Regions from separate parts of the Halanaerobaculum tunisiense genome, predicted to be linked through region 2. Evidence: a T-box and tRNA genes for the amino acid it is inferred to sense, from the RefSeq annotation. Region 2 holds a T-box; the other holds one or more tRNA genes.
What was found. The T-box of region 2 lies ahead of thrS (threonine--tRNA ligase). A T-box ahead of a tRNA ligase gene usually reads a tRNA of that ligase, here a tRNA-Thr.
Positions count from the first base shown of each region.

Region 1: it has a tRNA-Thr gene. The T-box ahead of thrS (threonine--tRNA ligase) is inferred to sense a tRNA for this amino acid. The anticodon was not compared.

Region 1 is NZ_BAAHYI010000018.1:17,452-21,829, forward strand. It holds gene rlmB (23S rRNA (guanosine(2251)-2'-O)-methyltransferase RlmB) at 1-498, shown strand, start outside; gene ACYQ3D_RS12280 (G5 domain-containing protein) at 748-918, shown strand; gene sigH (RNA polymerase sporulation sigma factor SigH) at 1,027-1,674, shown strand; tRNA gene ACYQ3D_RS12290 (tRNA-Thr) at 1,852-1,927, shown strand; gene tuf (elongation factor Tu) at 2,038-3,222, shown strand; gene rpmG (50S ribosomal protein L33) at 3,395-3,544, shown strand; gene secE (preprotein translocase subunit SecE) at 3,602-3,808, shown strand; gene nusG (transcription termination/antitermination protein NusG) at 3,844-4,374, shown strand.
Region 2 is NZ_BAAHYI010000006.1:141,759-146,136, reverse strand. It holds gene infC (translation initiation factor IF-3) at 1-453, opposite strand, end outside; gene thrS (threonine--tRNA ligase) at 803-2,716, opposite strand; T-box leader at 3,123-3,354, opposite strand; gene ytxC (sporulation protein YtxC) at 3,404-4,297, opposite strand.

The sequences.
Region 1 (4,378 bases), on a different contig from region 2:
CAGTATGCCAAAGAGGAAGCTGTTACTAGTGAAGATAAGGAGGCTCCTTTGTTAGTCCTACTAGATGAAATTAAGGACCCTCATAATTTAGGAGCTATTTTACGGATTTGTGATGGAGCTGGGGTTGATGGAGTAATCATCCCTAAGCGGAGAGCAGTTGGGTTTACTCCAGTAGTAGCTAAAGCATCAGCTGGAGCAGTAGAAAATATACCAGTAGCTAAGGTAACTAACTTGGCCCGGAGTATAGAACAACTAAAGGAGCTAGGTTTTTGGATTGCTGGGGCAGATATGTCTGGTAGTAATTACTTTGAGAGTGATTTAACAGGAGCATTAGGTTTGGTGATTGGTAGTGAAGGATCTGGGATGAGAAGATTAGTCAAAGAAAAGTGTGACTTTTTAGTTAAGATGCCTATGCAAGGAGAGTTAGAATCTTTAAATGCTTCAGTAGCAACTGGAGTATTAGTTTATGATGCACTACGACAGCGGATTAAAGGTTAAAGATAAAGCAGGAAACTATAGTTAGTCTGTTGCTACTAATTGTTATAGCTTTGCTGGTACCTCAGACTACTGTATCTGGTTTTTCAAATTGGGCCAAGATCAGAAAATATAATGTAAAGGATATAATTGCTACTTATACTACTTAAATATAAAGTTAGGGACTGAAGAAATTGTTGGAGAGAAGGCCTCATTCTTAATCAGTAGATTATATACCTTAAACTTTAGAATCTGATACAATTGAAAAAATAGATTCTAGCCTACAGTCGGGGGGCTCGCAAGGTAGTTCAGTTCGGAAGAGCTGGGACTAAAGTTATAGTCAAAAGATTAGTATTTAACCAAGAAGATATAATTAAAGAGGAGATAATTTCTGAGAATATTTATTCTCCTGAACCTAAAATTATTAAGTATAATCAAGACTAATAAATAGAGGAAAAAGTTACAAACTATCCTTGCTTGACTATGCTAAATTATATAAGTTATAATGATGTTGTTCAGTCTTTAATATAGCAATAAAAGGTGGAGGAAATTATGCCGCAACCGATTTTATCCAGTAAAAAATATAGTGACTATCATGGCCTGACTGATGATCAAGTAGTACAGCAAGCTCAGCAAGGAAATAAAGTAGCTATAGAATATTTACTCAAGAAGTATCAGAATTTTGTTAAAGCTAAGTCTAATTCTTATTTTTTAGTAGGAGCAGGTCGGGATGATATTATTCAAGAAGGATTAATTGGTTTATATAAAGCAATTAAAGATTATGAGGTCCAGAGACAAGCTTCTTTTCGCTCTTTTGCTGAATTATGTATTACTCGGCAGATTATCACGGCTATTAAGACTGCTACTCGACAGAAACATCAACCTTTAAATTCCTATTCATCTTTAAATAAACCTGTTTTTAATCAAGAATCTGATCGAACTTTATTGGATATCTTAGAAAGTAGTGAACTTTATAATCCGGAACAGACTTTTATTACTAATCAGTCTTATGATTTTTTAGAAGAAAAGATTCAGGAAATATTAAGTGATTTGGAATTGGAAGTCTTAGAGGAATATTTAGAGGATAAAAGTTATCAGGAAATAGCTAATAATTTAGACCGGCGCGTTAAATCAGTGGATAATGCTTTACAACGGATTAAAAGTAAAGTTAGTGATTTATTAGAAGAACATAACTTTTAATGGGAACTAGAGAAAATAGGATGAAATTGGAGTTAAATAGATTATATAACAAATTATTTAAGTAAATAATTCAATTTGCTTCTTGACCTCTTTAGGCAAAAGATATATAATGTCGATGGTGTTGTAACTGACATTGATATTATATTTGTTGTCTAAAGAGAATTTTTCTTTGTTTTTGCCCACATAGCTCAGGTGGTAGAGCGCATCCATGGTAAGGATGAGGTCACCGGTTCAACTCCGGTTGTGGGCTCCAATTAAAATTAGATTTCTTGTTTACATACTAAAACTGGTGATCTCAGATCACCTTTAAGTTATATTTAGTTACTAATAAACTTTTGAAGAGGTATAGGAGGGAAGATAGAAATGGGAAAAGAAAAGTTTGAGCGAAACAAACCACATATTAACATTGGTACAATTGGACACGTAGACCACGGAAAGACAACAACAACAGCTGCAATTACGAAAGTATTGTCAGCAGGAGACGAAGGATCAGTGGAATTTGGTGAGATTGATAACGCACCAGAAGAGCAGGAACGAGGAATTACAATTGCTACGTCTCACGTAGAGTATGAGACAGCTAATAGACACTATGCTCACGTAGACTGCCCAGGTCACGCAGACTATGTAAAGAATATGATTACAGGTGCAGCTCAGATGGATGGTGCAATTTTAATTGTATCAGCAGCAGATGGGCCAATGCCGCAAACAAGAGAGCACTTACTATTAGCTCGTCAGGTAGGAGTGCCAGAAATTGTAGTCTTCTTAAACAAAGCAGATATGGTAGAAGACGAAGAGTTAATTGAATTAGTAGAGATGGAAGTAAGAGAGTTACTTAATGAGTATGAATTTGATGGAGATGATGCTACAATCGTTACTGGATCAGCCCTAAAAGCAATTGAAGAGCCAACAGGAGAATGGGCAGAAGATATTAAAGATTTAATGGATGCAGTAGACGAGAATATTCCTACTCCAGAGAGAGATACAGAGAAAGAATTCCTACTACCAATTGAAGATATCTTTACAATTACTGGTCGAGGAACAGTAGCGACAGGTCGTGTGGAGCGAGGAACAATAGAAGTAGGAGATGAAGCGGAGATTGTAGGAATTAAAGAAACAGAAGAGACAGTAATTACAGGACTTGAGATGTTTAGAAAGCAAATGGAGAGTTCTCAAGCAGGAGATAATGTAGGAGCACTACTAAGAGGTATTGATAAAGAAGATATTGAACGAGGTCAAGTACTAGCTGAACCAGGTTCAATTACGCCACATACTAAGTTCAAGGCAGAAGTTTATGTTCTTAGCAAAGATGAAGGTGGCCGACACACACCATTCTTTGATGGCTATAAGCCTCAGTTTTATTTCCGAACAACAGACGTAACAGGAACAATTAACCTACCAGAAGATGTAGATATGGTAATGCCAGGAGATAACATTGAGATGGATGCAGAATTAATTTCACCGATTGCAATGGAAGAAGGATTAAGATTTGCAATTCGGGAAGGTGGCAAGACTGTAGGCGCTGGTGTGGTTACTGAAATCGTTGAGTAAAAATTAGAAATTTACTCCAGGAAAGCGGGTATGTAAGATACCTGCTTTTCTATTCTGTACTACTTAATTTGCCTTCAACTAGAATTAATCATTGATTTTTTGGTTATAATATGATAAAGTATATCCGGTGTAAGGGTTACTAGTTGGTGTGCACTCTGAGGAGGTGGCAGTTATGAGGGAAATAATTACTTTAGCTTGTACAGAGTGTAAAAGACGTAATTATAGTACTACTAAAAATTCAAGTAATCAACGACAGAGATTAGAGTTAAAGAAATATTGTAAGTTCTGTAAAGAGCACACACTTCATAAAGAGACTAGATAAGGTAAGTGGTTAATTAGGATTTTAATTCCAACAAATATTAGTGGGGATGTGTGGTAAATGGCCAATGATAAAAGTTCTTTAGAACAGGTAAAAAAGTTCTTTCGAGAAGTTAAAATAGAGTTAACAAAGGTAAACTGGCCGAAGCAATCCGAGGTAGTATCTTATACAGGAGTAGTAGTTTTTGTGGTTATAGTCCTTGGTTTCTTTATTGGTGGAGTTGATTTGTTATTCTCACAACTTATTCGGCCACTTATACTTAATTAGAGGAGGTGTGGCTCCTAGCTTAGGAGTCCGGTTTTATGAGTGAGCGCAATTGGTATGCTATTTATACCTATTCAGGTAACGAGACACGATTAAAAACTAACTTAAAACAGCGAGTTAAAAGCCTTGGGATGCAGGATGAAATCTTTGAAATTTTAGTCCCTACTGAAGATAAAGTGGAAGTTAAAGATGGCGAAGAAAATGTAAAAAAGGATGAAATCTTTCCTGGCTATGTATTAATTAATATGATTATGGAAGATGAGGCATGGTATCTTGTTAATAATACACCAGGAGTTATTGGTTTTGCTAGTGCTGGTAAAGATCCTGTTCCTGTTTCTGAGGAAGAAATCAGAAGAATCAAGCAGGATATGGGCGAAGAAGATATAGCCAAAGCCAATACTGATTTAGAGATAGGGCAAAAAGTCCAAGTTTTAAATGGTGTCTTAGAAGACCATGTGGGGGAGATTAAAGAAATAGATTATAAGACAGAAGAAGTAAAGGTGCTAGTTTCTATGTTTGGTCGCGATACTCCAGTAGAACTAGACTTTACTGAAGTAGAACAAGTATAAAGTT
Region 2 (4,378 bases):
GACCTTACCTACATCACTAACTTCTTCAGCTAATCTATCCATTAAATCATAACCAAGATCTTTATGAACTATCTCCCGACCTCTAAAGCGGAGACTAACCTTCACCTTATTTTTATCATTTAAAAATCTTCTGGCCATTTTAGCTTTCACTTTAAAGTCATGGTCTTCAATATTCGCACTCAACTGAACTTCTTTTGTCTTCATTACATTCTGATTCTTTTTAGCACGCTTAGCTTTCTTAGCTTGCTCATACTTATACTTCCCATAATCCATAATCTTACAAACAGATGGTTTAGCTTCCGGAGCAACCTCGACTAAATCAAGGTCTCTATCTTCAGCCAAACTCAATCCTTTCTTTAAAGACATAATTCCAATTTGTTCCCCATCATTATCAACAACTCTTACTTCTCGTGCTCTAATCTGATCGTTAACTCTTAAATCTTCAGCACTAATTTTACATACACCTCCTAAAAAAAAGAAAAGATGACCTAATTAAAGGTCACCCGCTAGTTAGCAAAATTAAACATACATCCCCCTAGGAATATATGCCAATTCTATTAACCTCAAGTCTTAGCTTAAGGTGAGAAGCGGATGACTTCTACTTTATTGTCCTTTCCTAGTATAACACATACCTTTACAATCGTCAAGAAAAAAGTCTTTAGCTATGAGCTGTGAGCCGTGAGCAAATTCAAAAACATAAAACAACTTTTTCCTCTTACGCTAAAATAGAGATTAGATTTTGAATTTAGAGGTTTTGAATTCGCTCATAGCTCACGACACACAACTCACGACTCACAGCTAATTACTCTTTATCCTCAATTTCCTCTACAACATCTGTTTTAAATTCCTCTACTGCAACAGCGCCTAAATCTCCTTCGCGCCGATCACGAACTGATACAGTATTATCCTCTACTTCATCATCTCCTACAATTAACATATAAGGAATCTGCTGGACCTGTGCTTCTCTAATCTTATAACCTACCTTTTCTTGTCTAGCATCGACTTCAACCCTAACTCCTTCTTCTTCTAATTCCTCTTTAATATCATAAGCATAATCCAATTGATCATCACTAATAGGAATTATTTCTGCTTGTACCGGGGCCAACCAAGTCGGGAATGCTCCAGCATAATGCTCAATTAAAATACCCATAAATCTCTCTAAACTACCATAAATAGCTCGGTGGATCATTACTGGCCGATGTTCGTCGCCATCTTCACCTACATAAGTTAAGTCAAATCGTTCGGGCATCTGGAAGTCAAGCTGGACTGTTCCACACTGCCAAGTCCGCCCTAGACAATCTTCAAGATGAAAGTCAATCTTAGGGCCATAAAAAGCTCCATCTCCTTCATTAACTACATAATCTAAACCATTATCAACAATTGCCTCTTCTAAAGCATTAGTTGCCCGCTCCCATAATTCATCAGACCCCATAGCTTTATCTGGTCTAGTACTTAACTCTACACTATACTCAAAACCAAAGGCACTATAAATTTTATCCACTAACTGAATAACCCCATTTAGCTCCTCTTTAATCTGCTCTGGTAGACAATAGATATGAGCATCATCTTGGGTAAAGTTTCTAACCCGCATTAAACCATGGAGTGTACCTGATAATTCATGGCGATGAACTAGTCCTAACTCACCCATTCTAACTGGTAGATCCCGATAACTATGCATCTTATCTTTATAGACTAATACTGATCCTGGACAATTCATTGGCTTAACAGCATAATTTTCCTCATCTATCTCAGTAAAGTACATGTCTTCACTGTAATGATCCCAGTGACCAGACTGCTTCCATAATTCTTCATTTAAGATAATTGGAGTCTTAATCTCTTCGTAACCAGCTTTTTGATGCTCTTCTTTCCAGAAGTCAATCAACTGATTTCTAACTACCATTCCTTTAGGATGGAAGAAAGGAAAACCTGGTCCTTCGTCCTGCAAACTAAATAAATCTAACTCCTGACCTATCTTTCTATGATCTCGTTTCTTAGCTTCTTCTAACTTCTCGAGGTGATCTTCTAGATCAGCTTGCTTATTAAAGGCAGTAGCATAGATTCGTTGTAACATCTTATTATCCTCATCACCACGCCAATAGGCACCAGCTACATTTAATAATTTAAAGGCATTAGCTTTTACTTTCCCTGTGCTAGGTAGATGTGGTCCACTACATAAATCAATAAAGTCTCCTTGGTGATAAAAGCTTACTGTGTCCTCATCTAATTCCTCAATTAATTCTACTTTATATTCTTCGTCTGCTTCTTTCATCTGCGCAAGAGCTTCTTCTTGAGCAACTTCTTCTCGTTGAATAGTATAATCTTCAGCAATTATTTCTTTCATCTCAGCTTCAATTTCCGCAAAGTCATCCTCGGATAACCTATAATCCAAGTCAAAATCATAATAAAATCCATCTTCAATTGTTGGCCCGATTGCTAACTGGACATCATCATATAATCTCTTAATCGCCTGAGCCATTATATGAGCTACTGTATGGCGATAAACCTCTAGTCCCTCTTCTGAATCAATAGTTATAATTGCTAACTCTACGTCTTCCTCTAGTTGATAACTAATATCAACTGCTTGTCCATCAACCTTGCCCGCTACAGCAGCTTTACCTAAGCGAGGGCCAATATCAAAAGCAACCTCTTTAATAGTAGTTCCAGCTTCATAATCACGACTGGATCCATCTGGTAAAGTGATTTCCACTTGACTCATTATAAATTCCTCCTTTTATTATTTATTAACAGTTAGTTACTAATTACATTAAAATAGATAATCGAATTTAGAATGACGCTTAATTGATATAATGTGGCACTTTCGTGCCACAGCTATCAGCTGTCTGCTATCTGTCGTGAGCAGATCTTCACGGAGAGTCCAAAGGACTCGTAGGAAGTCAAATTCTTCAATTGAAAATCATAAATCTAGTTTAAACCCCTAGAATATAGTAATTATAAGGGTTTAGATTTAGAATATAAATGTTTTGAACTGGCTGATAGCACACGACACACAGCTCACGACTGTGTCACCTATGGTGACACAATATATCAATAGTACTCGATACTATCATCACTGTACACTATAAATTATAAACTGTAAATTAAAAAGACCCTCCATCTCTAATTCTAGAGACGAAGGGTTCGCGATTCCACTCTACTTAAATCTATATTAAACCTAACATAGATTCCACTCATAGTTAAGATAACGGCTTAACCGGGCCTCCCTTACTAAGTAACTTGTTCAAGGGCCAACTCAGAGGTGGTTTTCCGCTAATCATTTCTAGGAGATTTCCAGCTTATAATCCCCATTCTCTAGTAGAAAGCAATTAACTTACTCGGCCTCATCAGTGTTGTTAATCAATATTAGCTTATCATTATTATACTTATCAAGTCGACTAATGTCAAATTAATTTTCACTATCTAGTTCAGTTAAATCAGTCACTTCACAGTACTGACAGCCCAAACAAAAGGAGATTCGATCCCCAAATACATTCTCTAAAGTTTTGACTACAGCTAACGGTTCTTTAAAATGTAAAATGATTTCTACAGGAGCAATAGTAATCAAGGCACTAATCAATAAATCTTGGTAATCTAAATCTTCTTCTACCATTTGCAAAGTATAGTCATCCAAAAAGGTATTCTCTAGTACAACTCCCTTGTGATTTAACAATTGGAATCGATCATCTTCAGTCTTAACTACATTTACTAGTTCATTCTGAGGACTTTGCTGATCAATAAATGTTTTTAATAAATGAACAACTTCTTTATAATCCTTTTCTACTAGATAATCATCCACTGCTCCATCAATAGCTAATTCTAATTCTGCTAAGTAGTTCTGGAGCCTAAACCGGACAAAACCTTCAATAATAATCTGCTCCTTAATAGCCAAGTAATCCATAATCTCCAATAAAACCCTATTCTTGCGTTGAATCTTAGATATAATCTCCTCTTTATCCTGACTAACTAAAAAATTAAGCCTGTCAGTAGCAATCTCTAGGATTCTCTCTTCTGCTAGCTTAGAAAAGGATTGGTAGTTATTTCGTAAAATTTTAATTAATAAATCCTCTTCTAAGTGGTTAATAACTAAATCTGATAGTACATTAGCAATATATTCTTTAAATATATTAAGTTCATGACTATTATCACTATCACACCTACAAGCAAATACTACTGTCTCTGCTTGCTCTTTTTCTTCGATAGTAATATCATATCCATCCTGTTGGAGAAAATCCAGCTCAAAATATAATCTATCTCTTAATAAAGCAGTGTACTTGCTTGTGCCAATCTTTACTTCAACCATCCTTGGCCCCTCCCCTTAAACCACGATCTATAATATTATATGCTGCCTTTACCTGGGATATGTTCCAAGGGCCAACTTAAA